DNA from 4 places in the Psychrobacillus sp. PGGUH221 genome. Region 1 is predicted to be linked to each of the others. Evidence: riboswitches for the same ligand, from Rfam matches in the RefSeq annotation. Region 1 holds a riboswitch; each other region holds the start of a gene.

Region 1 (5,584 bases):
TATTGAATAAACTAGTCGCTTTATATCTTATTTGGTTGCTCTGATCCACACTTTACCAACATATTTTATTTCCAAACGTCTTCTGCGATTTGAACGACATGGCGGATTTTTTCCCATTGTTCTTCTTCTGTAAGAATGTTTCCTTCCTCCGTAGAAGAGAAGCCGCATTGTGGACTTAAGCATAACTGTTCTAGAGGCACATATTTTGTTGCTTCTGCAATTCTTGCTTTTATTTGGTCCGCGTCTTCTAAAGCACCATGTTTGGAAGTTATTAAACCAAGTACGATATATAAATCAGAACGGTTCACATGACGAAGTGGTTCAAAGCTTCCAGAGCGCTCATCGTCAAATTCTAAGAAAAGACCGTCTACATTTAGTCCACCAAAAATCGTTTCCGAAACCAACTCATAGCTTCCGCTCGTAATATATGTAGAACGGAAATTACCACGACAAATATGCATAGTTACGAGCATATCATCAGGTCTTTTTGCGATGGATTCGTTGATGGCGCGTGCAGAAAGTTGAAGAGCATGCTCCAAATCTAAACCGCGTTCTTTTAAAGAAGCAATGCCTTCCTCAGAAAAAGAGGTTGCCCAAGATGTATCATCGATTTGTAGATATCGACAGCCCTCATCATATAATGCCTGAATTACGTCTTGATATGCAGCGATTAAATCATTAAATAAATCTTCGTCACTGCTATATACGCCTTCTTCAATTGTTGCTCTATAGTAAAGCATATTTGGGCTCGGGATAGTAAACTTAACAACGGAGTCTCCAGCGATACTTTTTAGAAACTTGAAGTGATCAATCATATAATGAGTGCTAAAACCGAGCTTACCTGTTACTTTAATACCGTGTGCTCTAGTTTGTACTCCTTTAAAGGAGAGTCCTTTATCTGTTTCATAGAACTCTACTCCATCAAGGCCTCCTAGAAAGTCAAAGTGCCACCATTTACGACGAAATTCCCCATCTGTAACGGATACTAACCCTGTCTTTTTTTGTTTTTCTACTAGTTTTATAATCTCTTCGTTTTCGATCTGTTTTAATTGATCTGCAGTAATTTCTTTATTTTCATATTGTAAACGAGCTTGTTTTAAACGTTCTGGACGTAAAAAACTTCCAACGTGATCTGCTTTAAAAGGCGCTTTAAGTACTAATTGATTTGTCATGTTAAATTCCAACTTTCTCTATTAGTTTTGCAGCTACTAGAAGTGCTTGATCGAAGTCTGCTATTAAATCATCTACATTTTCTAAACCAACTGAGAATCGAAGTAATCCATCAGTGATTCCTCGTTTTTCCCGTTCCGATTTTGGCATAGCGGCATGGGACATCTGGGCAGGGTGGGAAAGAATAGATTCCACTCCGCCAAGACTTACAGCGAAAACAGGAATCTGAACACTTTCAACAAATGCTTTTGCTATTGCTTGCGTAGGTAAACGGAAGGAGAGGACTGCCCCAGGGTTTGTTGCTTGCTGTGCATGAATTTCATATCCTGGATGGGATGTTAACCCTGGATAATAAACTTCTTCGACTAAAGTATGATTGTTTAAATAGGCAGCAATCTGTTGGGCTGAATCTGCTGATTTTTCAAATCGAACGCTCAACGTTTTAATTCCTTGAATAAGTGAAAATGAATCTTGGGCACCTAAAATCGCACCGAATGAATTTTGAAGGAATGCTAATCGTTTTCCAAGTTCCTCATCTTTTGTAACAGCTAGACCTGCAATTATGTCACTGTGTCCTGATAAAAATTTAGTAGCGCTATGTAAAACTACATCTACTCCAAGGTCGAGTGGACGTTGGTAAAGTGGTGTCATAAATGTATTATCTAAAAAGGTTAGGCAATTGTTTGCTTTAGCGAGCTCCACGATTCGATTAATATCCGTTATACCTAGACATGGATTGGATGGTGTTTCAATATAAATCAATTTTGTATTGGAGCGAATCGCTGAAGCAACGGATTCTAAATCCGTAAAATCAACGAAAGTATGCTTAATTCCAATACGAGGCAATACCTCGGTTACAAAACGAAATGTACCTCCATAGACATCTTCTGTAATAACAATATGATCACCTGCGGATAGGAGCATGAATGCGGAAGAGATTGCAGCAAGTCCGGAGGCGAATGCTAAACCTCGAGTACCACCTTCTAGTTCTGCAATCGTTTTTTCTAAAGCATCTCTCGTTGGATTTCCAGAACGGCTATAATCATATGGACCAAATTCATCAAAGCTTTCTTGATGGAAGGTAGAGGACAGATAAATCGGGACATTGACAGCACCAGTTTTTCTCTCTCCATGCCCACGAGTTGATGCCACGACAATACTCGTTTCTAATGACTCTTTATATCCACTCATTTTACGGACACCTCACTTTCCAATAATGCAAAAACTTGTTTCAAGTCGTGTATTAAGTCCTCTGCCTCTTCAACACCAACAGAGAAGCGTAATAGGCTGTTATCTACACCACGTGCTATACGTTCTTCTTCTGGAATTTCCGCGTGTGTTTGAGTTGCGGGATAGGTGATAAAACTTTCCACTCCTCCAAGGCTTTCTGCAAAAACGATTAATTGGAGGTTTTCAAGAAAGGGATTAATCCATTCACTTTTTTGTAAGCGGAAAGAAAGCATTCCGCCTTTTCCAGAATATAAAACATCCTTTACTGCTGATTCATTTTGTAAGAATTCAGCAATCTTTTTTGCATTTGCATCATGCTGTTTCATACGTAAGTGAAGTGTTTTTAACCCCCTTATTAATAACCATGAATCAAATGGAGAAAGCACTGCACCTGCTGCATTATGATTTATTAGTAATTTTTCACCTATATCGGTGCCTTTAGAAACAACGAGACCAGCAAGAACATCGTTATGGCCGCCAATGTATTTTGTGCCGCTGTGAATAACAATATCGGCACCAAGTTCAATTGGGCGCTGTAAGTAAGGGGTTAAGAATGTATTATCCACGATTAATAATAAATGATGCTTTTTAGCTAATGTCGCATATTGCTCTATGTCGATTTCTTGCATTAACGGGTTAGTAGGCGTTTCTATAAAGATTGCTTTTGTGTTTTTAGTAATGAGGGCTTCTACTTCTTGAACAGTTTCAAACTTTGAATAGGATGTGCGTATATTGTAGGAATCTGCGTACTGATTAAATAAGCGATAAGTCCCGCCATAAAGATCCTCTGGGGCAATCAGTTCATCTCCTGATTTAAATAGAGATAATACCAATTGAATTGCAGCCATACCGGAACTACAGGCAAATCCCGCTTCTCCAGCTTCTAGCTTCGCGATGCCTTCTTCTAATATAGCTCTTGTCGGGTTTTTTGTACGTGTATAGTCATAACCAGTTGATTGACCAAGTCCGGCATGCTTGTAAGCGGTAGATAAATAGATTGGTGGATTTACAGCTCCTGTCTTCGAATCACTATGGTTCCCTAATTGTACTAGCTGAGTTTCTATACTCTTTTTAGACATCATTATTCATCCTTTACTATTAAATTATAAATGCGCAAGCGCCTATGTTTGCCCCAACAAGCAAATGTGAAAAGAATGCATCTTAAGTTCACCTCATCCTGTAGTAAAGGATGCATGACCCTCATCTCCGAGCCCAGAAGACCTAGGAGGCAGCTTTTCAGCCACCGCAAAAGTTATTGTCGTCTGTGTTTGTGACGAGCTTTGCGCTGGAGCAGCTATTTCACATATAACCTCGAGGGGCAGTGCGCTGGAGTCTGCCAAAAATAAAAAAAGAGGATTCTCTAATAAGAAGAGAATCCTCAATAAAATACTGAAGTTAGTCTTCTTATCTTCAAGACGTAGAACGTCTATTGGAATTAGCACCACACCTTTATTCGGCTGGTTGCTGAGACATCTTCGGGCCAATCCCTCCGTCTCTCTTGATAAGAAATAAAATATAAAATTTTCAAAAAATTAATTTAGGTAAGTTTATCACGGGATGAATTTTTATACAAGGTCTTTTTTTATGTGTATTTCTAAATAGTACAATAGGAGGTGCTTAATTTTTCGGTATAGCAACCCAATGTCCTTTGGAGACTTCTACTAATTCTGATTGTGATAATTGATATCGATCTTTTTCCCGATTTTCTTCCATTAGTGATCGTTTTTTCTTTGCTTCAATTTTAGGATCTGGAATTGGAATTGCTGCTAATAATGATTTTGTGTATGGGTGCAATGGGTTAGAGTACAATTCTTCACTTTCTGCAAGCTCGACAATTTTTCCAGCATACATAACTGCCACTCTATCACTAATATGCTTGACCATCGATAAATCGTGGGCGATAAAGAGATAGGTAAGTCCCAACCGATGTTGAAGGTCCTCAAGTAATTCAACTATTTGTGCTTGGATAGAAACATCTAATGCGGACAATGGTTCATCACAAACAATAAAGTCAGGTTCTACTGCAAGTGCTCGAGCAATTCCTATTCTTTGTCGCTGCCCACCTGAAAACTCATGTGGATACCGCATTGCATGCTCTGGTTTTAATCCAACCATTACAAGCAATTCTTCTACTCTATTTTTTCTTTCCTCATTGTTTTTACTCAACTGATGAATATCTAATGCTTGCCCTATAATATCAAGGACTTTAAAGCGTGGGTTTAAAGACGAATAGGGATCTTGAAAGATCATTTGCATATGACGTCGCATTGTTTTCAATTCATTTTTGTTTAATCTGTTAATGGCTATACCTTGATATAATATGTCTCCATCTGTCGGCTCGTGAAGTCGTAAAACAGCTCTACCGGTTGTAGACTTTCCTGATCCAGATTCTCCAACTAAACCTAACGTTTCTCCCGGTTTTATGAAAAAGCTGATATCATCGACTGCTTTTAATACATTGCCTTTTCCGGTATGGAAATGTTGTTTTAGAGACCTAACATCGAGTAATGGTTTTCCTTCTTCTATTCCAATAGAGCGAAGAGGGGGACGTTTAGGTTTTTTCTTTTGATCCAGACGAGGAAGGGCATTGAGCAATCTTTTGGTATAAGCATGTTGAGGGTTTTCAAAGATCTCTTCTGTTGTTCCAGTTTCAACAATTTCCCCATCCTTCATCACTGCAACCCTGTCACACATACCTGCGACAACTCCTAAATCATGGGTGATCAAAATAATGGATGTTCCAAAACGTGTCTGCATATCTTTCATCAGATTTAATATTTGTGCTTGAATCGTTACATCTAGTGCTGTAGTCGGTTCATCTGCAATTAGTAAAGTAGGTCGACATGCAAGTGCAATTGCAATCATGACACGTTGACGCATTCCCCCAGAAAATTCATGTGGATATTGATTAAAACGTTCTTCACTATTTTTAATGCCTACAAGTTTAAGTAGTTCAACTGCTTGCTTGTATGCTTCCTTTTTAGATAACTTTTGATGTTTAATTAAGCTTTCAGCGATTTGCTTTCCAATTCGGATAGTAGGGTTTAGAGAGGTCATAGGATCTTGGAAAATCATACTAATATCTCTTCCACGAATACTTTCCATTTCTTTTTCTGATTTATTTACCAGATTTTCACCGAGGAACTCAATTTCTCCGTTTTTCAACAAGGAGGGAGGTGAGGGA
Region 2 (5,584 bases), on a different contig from region 1:
CAAAAACGTATGAATAAGTAAAGCCATTTCGGTCTGGTTCATCTATAATGAAACTAGAAATATTTTGAAAGAGGTGTTGACTTGAATATCATTGCATGGACGATTATTGCTTGTGAAGTAGGATTTTGGGTCGTTATTTTACTTGGACTAATAACTAGATATATATTAAAACGTGAACGACTTGGACTTTTCTTTCTTGCTCTTACCCCATTAATTGATTTGATTCTTCTCGTTATTACAGCTACTGATTTATACAATGGGGCAACTGCAACGATGGCGCATGCTATTGCAGCGATTTATCTAGGAACATCAATTGCCTTTGGAAAAAGTATGATTCGATGGGCGGATGAGAAGTTTCTGTATTATATAAAAAGGCAAGGAACCAAACCAGTTCGTAAAACGGGGTTAGAATACGCGAAGCATTCGATGTTAGGTACTCTTCAACATCTCCTCGCCTATATTATTGGCGGAGGATTGCTCCTTGTTTTAATTTATTTAATCGATGATCCTTCAAGATCTGAGGCTTTGTCAGGTACATTAAAGGTTTGGAGTATCGTGCTTGGCATTGATTTTGTCATTTCCATCTCTTATTACATTTGGCCTCGCACGGCTAAGCGATAAACCAATCTATTTTCGTTTTGTCGCATTCCGTTTTCTTAAACTATTGTAAACTGGAAAGGCAAGTCCCATTGATGGACTTGCCTTTTCTTATTTATACTGCTCGATCCCAGTAACGGTGTTTAGCTATTAAATTTACGAAACTTTCAACAAAGCTGTTTCCGGTTTCTTTTGTGAGCACACCTAGTTGTCCTGTCAGTCTAAGTTCATCTAACAATTGTTCACCATCAAATGTTGCTCCGATTGGTTTATAGTGAGTATATGCTTCTTTGATGAAATAAGCCGCTTCTTTATTAAACATGGCCGTCTTACCTTGCGAACTTACCACATAAACAGCATCAAATAAAACCGAATCGGCAGTTAGGAAAGTATGATCTACAGGTAACAGGGAACCATCTGCTCCTGCAACTGCTCCTCCATGATCACTTACAACCTCGGGCTGTGTTCCGCTTGCTTTTAAACTATCTAAAATAGCTGCAAGATTTGCGTCAAATCCATCTCCTACTAACACTGCGATTTTACGTGTGTCGGGTTTCATCATTGTATTCAGCTGACTTAATGCTGGAGATGATTTGCTGTTCTTTGTAAGATCGCTCCCTTGCACGACTAAGCCTAGGTTTTCTCCTACTTTCGTAGCCAATTCCAAGTCAACGTTTGCCAACATCTCTAATACTTGTTGACGTACTGATATTTCTAGACATTTTCCGAGCTCAAAGCTAAATGCATTTATTATATGAATTCTTTCGGGACTACTCATACTATTCCAAAACAGAGTAGCTTGAGAAAAATGATCTTTAAAGCTTTCACTTCGGGCACGTACCTTGCGTGCATCAATTTTCTCCTGATAGTGTGCATATCCACCATCCGCTTCACTTACAGGAGCTGGAGTATTTCCTGCTAACGAGTTTTTATGATAGCTCACTCTTCCTACATTAATTGTTTGTCTACCATATCCATCTCGTTGGTTATTATGGAATGGGCAGACTGGACGGTTAATCGGTAGCTCATGAAAGTTAGGGCCACCAAGTCTTATCAATTGTGTATCCGTATAGGAGAACAACCGTCCCTGTAGAAGTGGATCGTTTGTAAAGTCGATCCCAGGAACTACATTACCAGGATGGAAGGCAACTTGCTCCGTCTCTGCAAATACATTATCTACATTGCGATTCAACGTCATCTTACCAATAATTTTTACAGGTACTTCTTCCTCTGGCCATATCTTTGTCGGATCTAGAATATCAAAATCAAAATTAAATTCGTCATCCTCCGTAATTAACTGTACGCCAAATTCGTACTCTGGATAGTTTCCATTTTCAATTGACTCATATAAATCACGACGATGGAAGTCAGGATCTTTCCCATTTATCTTTTGTGCTTCGTCCCATACGACTGAATGAACACCTAGTACTGGCTTCCAGTGGAATTTTACAAAATGGGACTTTCCTTCTTCATTTACAAATCGGAATGTATTTACGCCAAACCCTTCCATCATTCGGAAACTGCGAGGAATGGCTCTATCCGACATCGCCCACATAATCATATGAGCTGACTCTTGATTGTTTGCGATGAAGTCCCAAAAAGTATCATGCGCAGTTGCAGCTTGTGGAATCTCGTTATGCGGTTCTGGTTTTAACGCATGTATTAAATCAGGAAACTTAATGGCATCTTGGATAAAAAATACAGGAATATTGTTTCCTACTAAATCGTAATTTCCCTCTTCTGTATAAAACTTAGTAGCAAAACCACGTGCATCACGAGCAAGCTCACCCGATCCACGAGATCCTGCTACGGTCGAAAACCTTACAAAAACCGGTGTTTTCTCACCAGGTGTTTGCAAGAATTTCGCTTTTGTATAAGGTTGTAAGGATTCATATAATTCAAATACTCCATGTGCAGCATAGCCACGAGCATGAACAATTCGCTCTGGAATCCGTTCATGATCAAAATGGGTCATTTTTTCACGAAAATGAAAATCCTCTAAGAGAGTAGGACCACGTTCGCCTGCTTTTAAAGAAAATTCATCCTCTGAAACTTTTAATCCATGGTTCGTAGTAAGAGACTTATCTTTATCATCTACACGAAACTGTTCTAATTGTTCATTTTTACTGTTCTCATTTACTTTTTTATCCAAGCTTATTCCTCCTCTATTAAATTCATCACATACATACAGTTCCCCATAAAATGATGAAGAAACATCTTTTGTTTAATTTGAATAAAATATTCACAAAATATATTAATTCCTATCTGTTTTGTATAATTTAGCATTGACTTCACTCAATTAACGTAGTAAACTCATTTCAACAACTCCATATTACTTATCAAGAGAAGCAGAGGGACTGGCCCTATGATGCTTCAGCAACCGCTAATTATGGCATGGTGCTACATCCAGCAAGAAACGTCTTGAGAGATAAGTGTACATAATATACATGAAACTCTTTTCGTTTTGAAAAGAGATTTTTTTTCATTTAATTCATACTTTAACAATAAGAATAGTACGTTACTTATTAAAGGAGACGAACACTGTTGAGTAATATATTTATCAAAACTGAAAAACAAAAAAAATGGCTTGATCTATTGCATCAATTTGAGGAGAAATTTAAAAGTAAGTCCGCAGAAATTGATGAACTTTCCATTTTCCCTTTAGAAAATGTAAAGGACTTAGTGGGGATTGGTTATGCAAGCCTTACATTACCTTTAGAGTTAGGAGGAGAAGGATTCTCTGTTTATGACATGGTTCTTTTGCAAGAAACACTTGCAAGCTATGATGCTAACACTGCCTTGTCTATGGGTTGGAGTTTAGGTGTTGTCGGTGAGTTGTACGAGAAAAGTCTTTGGAAAAAAGATAAATTAGACTTTTTCGCAAATGAGGTTATTAACGGTGCACTAATAAATCGTTCTGCAAGTGAGGCGCAAACAGGCAGCCCCACCCGCGGAGGACGCCCAGGTACAACAGCTGTAAAAAATGGAGACACGTGGGTAATAAATGGTCGGAAAATTTTCACAACGGCTTCTCCAGTTCTTTCCTATTTTTTAACCTCTGCTTGGATAGAAGAAAAAGAAAAAGTAGGTTTCTTCCTAATCAATAGAAGTCTAGACGGTGTATCCATCGAAGAAACATGGGATGTCGTATCGATGCGTGGAACAAGTAGCAACGATTTACTATTAGATAATGTAGTTGTCCATGAATCAGATCTAGTTGAACTGCCAGAGTTTGCGAGCGGAGGGAAAATAAATGGCTGGTTACTCCATATTCCAGCTACCTACCTAGGAGTTGCACAAGCAGCTCGCGATTACGCAGTTAACTTTGCTAACACACATTCTCCAAATAGTTTGAATGGTCCTATTGCGCAGTTACCAAATGTTCAACAGCTCATTGGCGAGATAGATTTAGAGCTTACGAAAGCACGATTTGTCATTTATGGAGCAGCTTCTTCCTATGACAACGAAGCTACAAGACATTTACTGACAAATGAAGTAAGTGTTGCAAAGCATATTGTGACAAACTCTGCTATAACAATCGTTGATAAAGCGATGCGGTTAGTTGGAGCGAAAAGTCTGCAAAGAACCAATCCATTACAACGCTACTATCGTGATGTTCGAGCCGGACTACATAACCCTCCGATGGATGATATGACGATTAAAAAACTAGCACTAACTGCATTGGAAGAAGAAAAAAACAAAAATAATTAGTTAAATAAGGGGAATGGTGAAAATGAAATTTAAAAAGTATTTAAAATTAGCAGCAGTCGGATTGGCATCCGTAACGATTTTATCAGCATGTGGATCAAATGATGATACAAGCGCAAGTACCAGTACTAAAAGTAACGGAGATGTACGTAAAGTAAAAGTAGCATACGACCAAGCTTCTAAACCAATTTCATGGCAAGATGAAAAAGGAAACGCGACAGGTTATGATGTAGAAGTGATGAAGTTAGTAGATGAGCTTCTACCTGAATATGAATTTGAATACGTGGGAACAACAAGCGATGATTTATTGATTGGAGTGGAACAAGGGAAATACCAAGTAGGTGTTAAGAATGCATTTTGGACGGAAGAACGTACTGCAAAATTTATCTTCCCTCAAGAATTCCTTGGTTTAAGTAGTACAGGTCTAGTCTTGAAAAAAGAAAATGAACAGATTAAATCATTAGAAGATTTTGCTTCAGCAGAACTTTCACTAGCTCCAATCGCAGCAAATAATGCACAATACACAATCATTGATGAGTACAACAAAGAAAATCCAGACAATCCGGTTAAACTCGAAGCTGGAGATGCGTTTACAGTAGACGTAGTTCAATGGGTGAATGAAGGACGCGTGGATGGTGGTATTACATTGGAAGGTGTCTTTGAAAAACAAGTACTCGCAGAAGATGGTCCATACTACAACTTAAAAGATGAAGTTGTTTACAACGAGTTCGCAGTAATTAAAACTTGGCCATTATTCAACAAAAAAGAACAAGAATTTGCTGATGCATACGACAAAGCTATCAAACAATTAAAAGAACAAAAGAAAACTAGCGAGCTTAGCACAGAATTCTACGGTCGAGACCTATTTGAAGTATTGGATAGCGTAAAACGATAATTACAATATTACGATGAAGGCTGTTGCGCGTAGCATACGTCAACGGCCTTTACCATTTCGCATAGGGGGAAGATTGAGCAAAATGGAAAAATATTTTGATGTTTCTTATATATGGAGTTCCCTTCCAGCATTGCTTCCGTTTTTGAAAGTTACTTTTCTAGTAGCTGGATTATCTATTATTTTTGGAACCTTCTTTGGTTTTATCCTTGCAGCGATGAAACTAGGGAAAAATAAAGTAGGTAAAAAACTAGCTAATTTATATACAACTATTTTAAGGTGCACACCTTCTATTGTTCTTTTGTTTTTAGTGTATTATGGTGTACCTGCATTAGCTGAAAACTTTGGGATTTATTTGCAGGACCTTCATACAGGAGTATTTGTAGT
Region 3 (5,584 bases), on a different contig from region 1:
ATGTACACTAAATTAGCTTGTGTTGAATAATCATTTCGAAGTGCATTTAGTTCTTCAATTGCAACACTTTGTTCTTCAACGGAAGTAGCCTGTTTGAATTTTGTTAATGCATCATTAAATTTTGTTTTTTCTTCTTCTAAATTTGGTCTTTTGTACTCATAGTCCTTGAATGTAACCAATAAAATTCTCCTCCTGTACGTTCTTTCGAAAATCGAAAGGTCTCATTTCCATTGTTCATTATTTTCAGATTTATTGCAACAATAATTTACAATTGATTTTAAACAAACAATATTATATTATGTCTATTATATAATAAATATTTATGGGGTGCGTTTATAAAATGGAGATATCTGAATTATTTTGGGATGCAAATGCAGAACAATTGAAAGTTGGTTATGTGGAAGAGAAGGAAGATTATGTTTGTTTATTATGTGGTGAAAGAGTGGAAAAGGGAATTATTTATCCAGAAGCCACTGTTTTGTATGAAGCGGAACGTTATATGAAACACCATATTGAAAAGGAACATGTATCTGTATTTCATTATTTAATTGGATTAAATAAAAAATTAACAGGATTGACAGATCATCAAAATAGCTTACTTCGATTGTTTTACGAAGGTAAGAGTGATGCAGACATACAGGCAGAATTAAGTATTGGTAGTGCCTCTACGATACGTAACCACCGATTTGTATTGAAGGAAAAAGAACGCCAAGCAAAAATCTTTATAACGATGATGGAGTTGTTAAAGGAAAAAGACAGTCATGCACCAACCTTTTTGCCGCTTCATAAGACTGCAACGATGGTGGACGAACGATATAACATTACGAAAGAAGAGCAAGAAGAGATAGAAAAGAAGTTTTTTTCTAAAGGTATAGATGGTCCTCTCATAAAATTTCCGAAAAAAGAAAAACAAAAACTGGCAACTCTTAGGGTGATCATACAACGATTTGACTTAGAGCGAGTATATAAAGAAAAAGAGATAAATGAGGTACTAAAAAATGTATATGCTGACTATGTCACATTAAGACGTTACTTAATAGAATATGGGTTTTTAGATAGAAAAGATGACGGCAGTGAGTACTGGGTGAAAAAATAAATACGAGGAGTGGGGAAATTGGATCGTAAAATGGAACTGAAACAAGCATATAAAGAAGTAAAGATTGAAGGTGGAATTTATGTCATAACGAATAAACAAAACGGTAAAAAATTCGTTGGATCCACACGAAACTTCAAGACGTTAAATGGCACGAAGTTTACTCTAGAAACAGGGACACATACAAATAGAATACTTCAAGAAGAATGGCACCAATTTGGCAAAGATGCGTTTGAAATTGAACAAGTAGAGACGCTGAAAACATCAGAAAATCAATACGTAGACGAAAAGAAAGAACTAGAAAAACTTTTAAACAAATGGATGGAGCAATTACAACCATTTGGCACTAAAGGGTATCATACGAAGAAAGAGTGACCCAGAAAGGCTTCCTAATAAACGAGGAAGCCTTTTAATTATATTTGGAGAAATTACTTTACATATATAATCTTTGGTTTTGGATGAAAAATTCTTTTATAGAAAATATAATACATTATCTAGCTATGCAAGGTGACTTGATTGCATATAGTACAGCTACATTTAGATTATATAGCTAAAACATAATGTTTGATGTAACAAGTGATTTGACATGGCTATAAAGTAGATACATGGATTCGTAACAAGTGGGGAGACAATGCATTTCTAACCAGGAAGTAGGGCTGTATGCAAGAAAATCGTATTTCAAGATGTATTTGTAATTGTTGCAGATATAAAAAATAACTCCGAGGTATTCGGAGTTATTTCCCAACAATATAAGTCTTTAAAAGTGCGGCGCGCTCACGTAAGCGTACTTTCGCTTCTACCACTTCGGGGGTCTGTGCTGCAACCACGTCCGTTTTCCATTCTAGCTTTTTGGCAAGTATTTTTGCTCGCTGTAGGTGATAGTCACTCGTAATGATCGTTATAGACTTTACGTTATCTGGCAAAAGCTCTTTAGAAAACAACAAGTTTTCATAAGTTGATGTCGACTGATCTTCAATAATTAGCCTCTCTTCTGCTATCCCATTCTCCAAAAGAAAATTTTTCATTACGACCGCTTCCTCAATATCTTCATCGTCTCCTTGTCCTCCAGAAAGTACAAGGGTGACATGAGGATATTCGTTTGCATACGCAAGTGCTGATTCCAATCTGAATTTTAATGCAAGCGAAGGAATATTGCCTTCTTTTACTTTTGCACCGAGGACAATGGCGTAATCGTTGGAACCATCAGCTTTAGGGTTTAATCCTTCATCCATCCATTTGCTAGTAAGCATCCACAATCCAACTCCGCTGGAAGCGAGAACAAATAAAGGGATAAGCACAATCCACCTCATTTTTTTAGACATTCCAATTCACTCATTTCTTTATAAAGAAGGTTTTTTTCTTTTTATAAAAGTAGAAATTCTCATCTCTTCCTTACGAGCTAAACGACGAAAGTTTTCGATATGCAATATGAGTGCCATCACGAATAAAAAGCTTGCAATTGCAATTGGTATATATCCTTCTGAAAACCATATAGCCTCGCCTAAAAAAACAAAATAAAAAACAAATACTCCAATTAATAAATAGTCCGTTAAAAAAGTTGTGCCAATTAATAATAAAAGTCCGATCAATCCTAAAGGCCAATAAATTGCAAAAAGTATGCCGATTACAGAAGCTGTCCCTTTTCCTCCCTTAAATCCGGTGAAAATGGGAAAGTTGTGACCTAAAATGACAGCAGCCCCCGCTAAGTAAAGAAGTGCATCCTGTTCCAATGCTGAAAAGGTACCGTATTGCTGCATAAAAAATCGTGTGCCAATAATAACCAATACACCTTTTATTATATCGATGAAAGCTACAAGTATTCCGTATTTCATTCCAAGCACAATAGCTGCATTAGAAGCACCTGAGTTTTTAAGACCTTCTGCTTTAATATTGATTCCACTAAAAAACTGAGCAATCTTTGAACCATGAATGGAACCAATTAAATAACTAACTACTAAAATACAAATAATCCATATTACCATTACAACACCTCCAAAAGTAACCCCCATACATTAAACGTACAAGCCTAAAAGAAGTTTCAGAATTTTTATAAAAAGTACTTGACGTACAGATTAATAGAGTCTTATACTGTGTAACAAGATGGAATACTAATCTAATACTCTTATCAAGAGTGGCGGAGGGACTAGGCCCTACGATGCCCGGCAACCAACAAGTTTTAAACTTGGAAAGGTGCTAAATCCTACAAATTCACGCGAATTTGGAAGATAAGAGGAGGAATATGCGAAACCGCACCCCTCTTCTTAAAGAAGAGGGGTTTTTGTTGTTTAGTCGATTTACGATACGTTTTCCGGCTAAACATAAGTGCTTTCGTATTTCTCAAAATCCTCTCCCGCCTCCATATGCGTCCATCTAAAACTATTATTTAGGAGGAATTCAAAATGACAAATTTCCAACCAGAAACACTTCTTTTACACGGTGGTCAGCAACCAGATCCAGTTACAGGTTCACGAGCAGTGCCAATTCACAAAACAACTTCTTTTGTATTTCGTGATACAAACCATGCCCAAGATTTATTTGCATTAAAAGAGTCTGGCAATATTTATTCACGTATAACTAATCCTACTGTAGATGTTTTTGAACAACGCGTTGCTCTACTTGAAGGAGGAACGGCTGCTGTTGCACTTTCTTCTGGTATGGCGGCAATTGCATTTTCCATTTTGAATATTGCGGGAGCAGGCGATGAAATCATTGCAGCGGAAAACTTATATGGTGGTACATTTAATTTATTCGCCCATACATTGCCTCGTTATGGAATTCACGTAAAATTTGTAGATTCTACTGATCCAGAGAATTTTCGAGCAGCAGTAACGGATAAAACAAAAGGGATCTTTGCTGAAATTATTGGAAATCCGAGCTTGAATGTGCTAGACGTGGAGAAAGTTTCAGCAATTGCAAATGAAGTCGGTGTTCCATTGTTGGTAGATAATACATTTGCAAGCCCTTATGGTGCTAACCCGATTAAACACGGTGCTCACATAGTTATCCATTCAGCTACTAAATGGATTGGCGGTCATGGAACAACAATTGGGGGAGTAGTTGTAGATGGTGGTAACTTTGACTGGAATTCCGAGAAATTCCCTGGTTTTACTGAACCAGATGTAACCTATCACGGACTACGATACGGTATTGATGTTCCGAACGTAGCGTTTGCCATAAAACTACGTGTTCAATTGCTTCGAGATTTTGGGCCTTCGTTAAGCCCTGAAGCAGCATTTTCTTTTTTACAAGGTTTAGAAACCCTTCATCTTCGTGTGCCAAAGCACAACGAAAATGCACTAAAAATTGCAGATTATTTATCAAACCATGAAGGGGTAGAATGGGTAAATTATTTAGGCCTGGAAAATCATCCTTCCCATGAACTTGCACATAAATATTTACACAATGGCTTCGGCTCTATCTTAACTTTTGGCGTAAAGGGTGGAAAAGAAGCGGGTAGACATATTATAGATAATATTGAAATTTGGTCGCATGTAGCAAACGTAGGAGATGCGAAATCATTAATTATTCATCCTGCTTCTACGACTCATCAACAATTAACTCCTGAAGACTTAGTGAAATCAGGTGTTACCGAGGACTTAATCCGCTTGTCTGTTGGTCTAGAGGCAGTAGAGGATTTACAAAATGCACTTGATAAAGTACTTGTAGGAAAAACAAATGTCCTCTCTAGATAGAATTTTGTTGTTAATTGGGCTAAAATAGTCTACAATATGTAAAATAGTCAATCGTAATTTTACGAAAGAGATTTTATTAAATATGAATGTGGAAGCTCAATTGTGCAAATTCATTTGGAGGAGAAAGTATGGCAAAAATAAAAGCAGCAATTCTAGGTTTCGGAACAGTCGGCCAAGGAATTTATCACATTGTGAATGAAAAAAGAGAAGAATTAAAAAAATCATTAGGCTTAGATATTGAAATTAGTGCGATTTTAATTAATAATTTGGCAAAAGAAAGACCTGAAACGCCTGGTATTCTAGTAACAGACGATTTCGAGGATATTATTAATATTCCAGGTCTTCAAGTAGTGTTTGAAGCGATTGTGAACGAGGAACCAGCTTATAGCTATTTATGTAGAGCGATTGATAAGGGATGTCATGTGATAACGGCGAATAAAGTGATGTTCTCTAAATATAGTATTCAACTTCATGAACGTGCTAAGTCACGAGGCGTATTTATCGGATATGAAGCTACAACAGCTGGTGGCGTTCCAGTAATTAAAACACTTAAAAATTTACTACAAGTGAACTCAGTAAAGAAAATTCAAGGTATTTTAAATGGAACATCTAACTATATTTTGACACAAATGCGTTTAAATGAATGTCAGTTCGATGATGCTCTACAAGAAGCGCAAGCTCTAGGCTATGCTGAAGCAGATCCATATAATGATATTTCTGGTCAAGATGCATTCCGTAAGTTGATGATTCTTAGTGCACTTGCATTTAGAAAACAACCAAACTGGGATGATGTACGTGT
Region 4 (5,584 bases), on a different contig from region 1:
TTCGGGAGCTGTCTAAGGAAGACAAAGAAGATGTGCAACGTATTATTCGTGAATACGTAGAAAAAGGACAGTATTATAAATCACTTCAAAAATAAAACTTATTTTCTTTAAAAAAGAGGCTATCCTATAACAGGAAGCCTCTTCTTTATTATTTGTTATAAACCAGCTTTTTGTCTTAACAAATCTGCTTTATCTGTTCTTTCCCATGGTGCATCAATGTCAGTACGACCAAAATGTCCATAAGCAGCTGTTTGCTTGTAAATAGGACGACGAAGGTCTAGCATTTTAATAATACCAGCTGGACGAAGGTCAAACAATTCACGAATATGTGAAACTAATTTTGCCTCTTCTACTTTTCCAGTACCAAATGTGTCTACTGCGATTGATACAGGTTGTGCTACACCAATTGCATAGGCAAGTTGTACTTCACAACGATCTGCAAGTCCTGCTGCAACAATATTTTTTGCAACGTAACGAGCAGCATATGCTGCAGAACGGTCTACTTTTGTTGGATCTTTACCAGAGAACGCACCGCCTCCATGACGAGCATATCCACCGTAAGTATCTACAATAATTTTACGACCTGTTAAACCTGCATCCCCTTGTGGTCCACCAATTACGAAACGACCAGTTGGGTTAATGAAATATTTAGTATTTTCATCAATTAAATTAGCAGGAACAATTGGATTGATAACTACTTCTTTTAAATCTTTTTGAATTTGTTCTAACGTTACTTCTGGGTGATGCTGAGTCGAAATAACAATTGTATCTATATGAACAGGATTGTTATTTTCATCATACTCCACAGTTACTTGTGTTTTACCATCTGGACGTAAATAGTCTAAAGTTTCGTCTTTACGAACGTCTGCTAAACGACGAGCCAACTGATGAGCTAAACTAATTGGAAGTGGCATAAGTTCAGGTGTTTCATTACATGCGTAACCAAACATTAAACCTTGGTCTCCTGCTCCAATTGCTTCAATATCAGAATCTGTCATAGATCCTTCACGTGCCTCTAAAGCTTGGTCAACCCCTTGAGCAATATCAGCTGATTGCTCATCAATAGAAGTTAATACTGCTGAAGTTTCAGAGTCAAAACCATATTTTGCGCGAGTGTAGCCGATTTCTTTAATAGTTGAACGTACAACTTTTGGAATATCAACATAAGTGGATGTTGTGATTTCCCCTGCAACTAATACTAACCCTGTAGTCACTGTTGTTTCACAAGCAACACGTGCGTTTGGATCTTCCGTAAGAATTGCATCTAGAATTGCATCTGAAATTTGATCACAAATTTTATCTGGATGCCCTTCTGTAACTGATTCAGATGTAAATAATCTGCGTTGTGTCATAGAATATTCCTCCTATATCCTGCGAGATCTCTCTCAAGAATTGATACGGTACTCATTCCCATGTCAAGCCATTTCAAATCAAATAGATTAAACTTGAAGCCGTTTCGGACTTGGCACACAAGGATAAAGGGCGATGTTATAAAAAAAACCTCTCACTCACGTTTGATTACATGAGGAAAGGCTATTAATATCATAAGCACCTTTCACTCTTATCAATCAAGGAATCTCACCTTGTCTCAGGTTGGGCACCTTTGCAATAGAAAAAATTACAGGTTGCCGGGTTTCATAGGGCCTGACCCCTCCACCAGCTCGGGATAAGAGTATCCGTTCAATTTACCATCATACGTAAGTTGTAACGAGAAGTCAATATTTATTTGTTGACAATTTATTCACAAACAAAAAATAATCAATCCATTAGTATAGACTATTAAGCTAAATGTGTTATACTAATTCACATATGAATGCTATATCCCTTTATTTTTTTAGGGAAAACAATAAAAAGGATGGTATACCAATATGAATTCAATCGATACTGTGAGTGAACTGAACGAATTGTTAGCTGGAGAGAATGTACACATTCAGTTATCAGTGCCGCAACTTGTGGAAAAAGCAACATCAAGAGGTGAGGCTGTTTTAACATCTACAGGAGCAGTGAAAGCAGAAACAGGTAAATATACAGGTCGTTCTCCACAAGATAAGTACATTGTAGATGAACCTATATCAAGAGACAAAATCGATTGGGGTCCTGTAAACCAACCAATTTCTTCTGAAATTTTCGAGTCACTCTATAAAAAAGTAACAGACTACCTTGCAACACAAGATGAACTATTTGTGTTCAAAGGATTTGCAGGTGCGGATAAGGATTCACGCTTAGGAATTCAAGTAATAAATGAATATGCATGGCACAATCTATTTGCCCATCAGTTATTCATTCGTCCTTCAGAAGAAGAACTGACAACCCATAAAGCAGATTTCACAATTGTCAGTGCGCCTAACTTTAAAGCAAATCCAGCAGTGGACGGTACAAAATCAGAAACATTTATTATCGTTTCAATGGAAAAACGCATTGTATTAATCGGTGGTACTGAATATGCTGGAGAAATGAAAAAATCTATATTCTCTATTATGAACTATTTGCTGCCAGAAGCAAACATTTTACCTATGCACTGTTCTGCAAACGTTGGTGAAGATGGTGATGTAGCATTATTCTTTGGTCTTTCAGGAACAGGAAAAACAACACTTTCTGCAGACGCAGGACGTAAATTAATCGGTGATGACGAACACGGTTGGTCTGATAATGGAGTATTTAACATTGAAGGTGGATGCTACGCTAAATGTATCGACCTAACTCGTGAAAATGAGCCTCAAATTTTTGACGCGATTACATTTGGAACGGTTTTAGAAAACGTCGTAGTAGATGCTGAAACACGTATCGCTAATTATGCTGATAATTCTTTAACTGAGAATACACGTGCTGCATACCCAATCCAAAATATTGAAAATATAGTAGACCCATCTGTAGCTGGTCACCCAAATACAATTATTTTCTTAACTGCTGATGCTTTCGGCGTATTGCCTCCAATCAGTAAATTAACGAAAGAACAAGCAATGTACCACTTCCTAAGTGGATTCACGTCTAAATTAGCAGGTACTGAGCGTGGAATAACTTCTCCACAACCAGCTTTCTCAACTTGCTTCGGTTCTCCATTCCTACCATTGCATGCAACTGTTTATGCTGAAATGCTTGGGAAGAAAATCGATGAACACGGTGCACAAGTATTTTTAGTAAACACTGGCTGGACTGGTGGAGAATACGGTGTTGGAAGCCGTATGAAGCTTTCTTACACACGTACAATGGTTCGTGCTGCAATTGAAGGTAAGCTAAATGAAGTAGAAACAGAAACTGACGCAGTATTTGGCTTATCAATTCCTACACAAGTAGAAGGTGTTCCTTCTGAAGTATTAGTACCACGTAATGCTTGGGAAGATAAAGCTGCATACGACCAAAAAGCTAGCGAGCTTGCTCAAGCGTTCCGTGAAAACTTTAAAAAGTTTGGAACTGTATCAGAAGATATCACGCTAAAAGGTGGACCTTTAGCATAATAAAAAATGCAAAGCTGCTTAATGTAGTTTTCCAAAGAATAAAGAGGATGTCCCATTCATATGGTGACATCCTCTTTTTTAGTCTGCATAATCATCATAATAATGCGTTATAACCGAAGGAGAAAAGATGGATATAAAATTCTTCGCCTCTTCTTCGTCTACCTTATATAATATGATCTCTGATCCATAATGACTTATTTCTAACCGTTCATCACCGTCTACGTGAAAGAACATAGCGAACCATTTCAATCCACCATTTACGTCAATTGTATGACTTCTAAAAAAAAGTCGATTATCCTCATTCAGATTAATTGTTAATACCTTCATTAATCCTTCATCCATTACCGAAATAGCTCTGGCACTTAATTCTTCAATCGCAGCTAATTCTTCTTTCCAACAATGAATGACGACTTCCTGAAATTCCGAAGTATAATTATCCCAAAGATCTGTCCAAAAACTCGTATTAGTTGCGAACGAAGATTTATCATTTGTACTTGTTGTTTCAATAGATACGACAATGTTACCCATCTATTAAACCCCTTTCTGCATTCTCATCCACATACAAGCATCCTTCACCACTTGTCGATTGACTTTGCTTGGAAAGAAATGCGTGAAGTCGTGAAAATACCATGTCTCTACAATCTTATCATTCCCTAATAACGCTTCTTCTAATACCTTCGCATGTTCAAATGATACATTCAAATCCTTTTTACCGTGAATGATTAGCGATGCTGCTTTTATTTCATTAATATGAGCAAGGGCATTACGATTTTCGTATGCTTCTACGTTTTTAGTCGGTGTACCTCCTATAACGCGCTTCATCATTCGTCTCATGTCGGTTCGTTCATCATAGGTTAAAAAAATATCTGAAACACCAGCCCATGTTACAAGGGAAGTAATATCATTTCGTAAAATTGCAATCCAAAGAGCCATAATACCACCTCTTGAAAAGGCAAATAAGTGAATTCGATTTATAAGACAAAACTGCTTTAAAACATCTACTGCATAAACTGCATCCCACCGATCCTCGCCAGCAAATTCATCTCTTCCTTCCCCTCCTCGGTTTCCACGGTAATAAGGAGCGAATACGACAAAACCTTCAGTGGCAATTTGTGCAATTCTGGCTGGTCTTACCATTCCTATACTTTGCATACCGCCCCTACAATATAAAATACCCTCGTAAGAACCATTTTTTATAGGCTCCGCAAGCATTCCTTTTACCCGATATCCGCAGGACCAATAAGTAATTTCAGATAGCTTAATACGCGGATTTGGTGATGGATAACTTTTAATTCTCTCGATTGTTCCATTTTCCTTCAAGCGCGCTCACCTTTTCTAATATCGCCTTCATACCAGCATCTCTCATGTGAAAGCTAAAATTATTATTATGTAAAAAATCATCTGTACTTAACCAAAGAGCACCGTCAGTTTCGAAATTTGGTCTCTTCTCTTCAATATACCCAACCTCTGCAATAAACACTGCCTTACAAAATGGTTTCTCATCATGTACAAGGTATTCTGCCAACCATTCTACATTTATTATCTCCACATTTGTCTCTTCCCAAGTTTCTCTTATAGCAGCTTCTAGTATAGATTCGTTCCCTTCCACTTTTCCTCCAGGAAACTCTATCCCCCTCTTTGGATGCTTTGTTAATAGCCATTTTTTTTGATGTTTTGCTAACACTAAAACATGTCGAGCTTCAATAGAGAAAGTATTTTTTTCAAAAGACAACTCCACTTGAATTCCATTTAAATCTTTAAAAGAAATTATCATCATTTCCCTCACTACTAAGTCTTTTTTTACGCCTAGTTATACTTCATTGTTGATATGCCAAGCTATTAAACGGTACTGTGCAAAGCTCATCGCAAACGTGTAATGTTCATGAAAAGGATAGATACCAGGGACCTACTGATTCTCTGAATTTTCATACGTGGCGTGTCGAGCTTACATCCATGTTCTCTATTTAACCGTAATAATTAATTGATAATAGACCAATATCCGAGCATGATTCCTATATCAGCTAAACTATGACTGATAATTGGTGCGGTTAAAGAATTTAATTTAAATCGAAATATTCCCCACATACAGCCTGCTAAAAAAACGGGGAGTATTGCTAACACATTAAAAG

Evidence for each region. A riboswitch is a leader RNA that binds a small molecule or an ion and turns the genes downstream of it on or off. The one in region 1 is predicted to bind S-adenosylmethionine.
Region 2: another riboswitch for S-adenosylmethionine. It lies ahead of PGC35_RS10210 (acyl-CoA dehydrogenase family protein); the one in region 1 lies ahead of PGC35_RS03585 (methionine biosynthesis PLP-dependent protein).
Region 3: another riboswitch for S-adenosylmethionine. It lies ahead of PGC35_RS05435 (O-acetylhomoserine aminocarboxypropyltransferase/cysteine synthase family protein); the one in region 1 lies ahead of PGC35_RS03585 (methionine biosynthesis PLP-dependent protein).
Region 4: another riboswitch for S-adenosylmethionine. It lies ahead of metK (methionine adenosyltransferase); the one in region 1 lies ahead of PGC35_RS03585 (methionine biosynthesis PLP-dependent protein).

Annotation. Positions count from the first base shown of each region.
Region 1 is NZ_JAQMHQ010000001.1:771,677-777,260, reverse strand. Features, by position in the region: gene PGC35_RS03595 (5-methyltetrahydropteroyltriglutamate--homocysteine S-methyltransferase) at 66-1,172, opposite strand; gene metC (cystathionine beta-lyase) at 1,174-2,361, opposite strand; gene PGC35_RS03585 (methionine biosynthesis PLP-dependent protein) at 2,358-3,479, opposite strand; SAM riboswitch class I at 3,802-3,908, opposite strand; gene PGC35_RS03580 (ABC transporter ATP-binding protein) at 4,018-5,584, opposite strand, start outside.
Region 2 is NZ_JAQMHQ010000005.1:200,954-206,537, forward strand. Features, by position in the region: gene PGC35_RS10200 (hypothetical protein) at 82-621, shown strand; gene PGC35_RS10205 (catalase) at 713-2,749, opposite strand; SAM riboswitch class I at 2,931-3,032, shown strand; gene PGC35_RS10210 (acyl-CoA dehydrogenase family protein) at 3,139-4,308, shown strand; gene PGC35_RS10215 (transporter substrate-binding domain-containing protein) at 4,331-5,200, shown strand; gene PGC35_RS10220 (amino acid ABC transporter permease) at 5,283-5,584, shown strand, end outside.
Region 3 is NZ_JAQMHQ010000002.1:289,538-295,121, reverse strand. Features, by position in the region: gene PGC35_RS05460 (M3 family oligoendopeptidase) at 1-179, opposite strand, end outside; gene PGC35_RS05455 (DUF2087 domain-containing protein) at 341-1,096, shown strand; gene PGC35_RS05450 (GIY-YIG nuclease family protein) at 1,106-1,468, shown strand; gene PGC35_RS05445 (YdcF family protein) at 1,828-2,415, opposite strand; gene PGC35_RS05440 (glycerol-3-phosphate acyltransferase) at 2,434-3,075, opposite strand; SAM riboswitch class I at 3,213-3,325, shown strand; gene PGC35_RS05435 (O-acetylhomoserine aminocarboxypropyltransferase/cysteine synthase family protein) at 3,493-4,785, shown strand; gene PGC35_RS05430 (homoserine dehydrogenase) at 4,914-5,584, shown strand, end outside.
Region 4 is NZ_JAQMHQ010000007.1:13,521-19,104, reverse strand. Features, by position in the region: gene PGC35_RS12665 (gamma carbonic anhydrase) at 1-95, shown strand, start outside; gene metK (methionine adenosyltransferase) at 156-1,352, opposite strand; SAM riboswitch class I at 1,559-1,673, opposite strand; gene pckA (phosphoenolpyruvate carboxykinase (ATP)) at 1,869-3,455, shown strand; gene PGC35_RS12650 (hypothetical protein) at 3,534-3,983, opposite strand; gene PGC35_RS12645 (alpha/beta hydrolase family protein) at 3,987-4,775, opposite strand; gene PGC35_RS12640 (NUDIX domain-containing protein) at 4,744-5,229, opposite strand; gene PGC35_RS12635 (CPBP family intramembrane glutamic endopeptidase) at 5,433-5,584, opposite strand, start outside.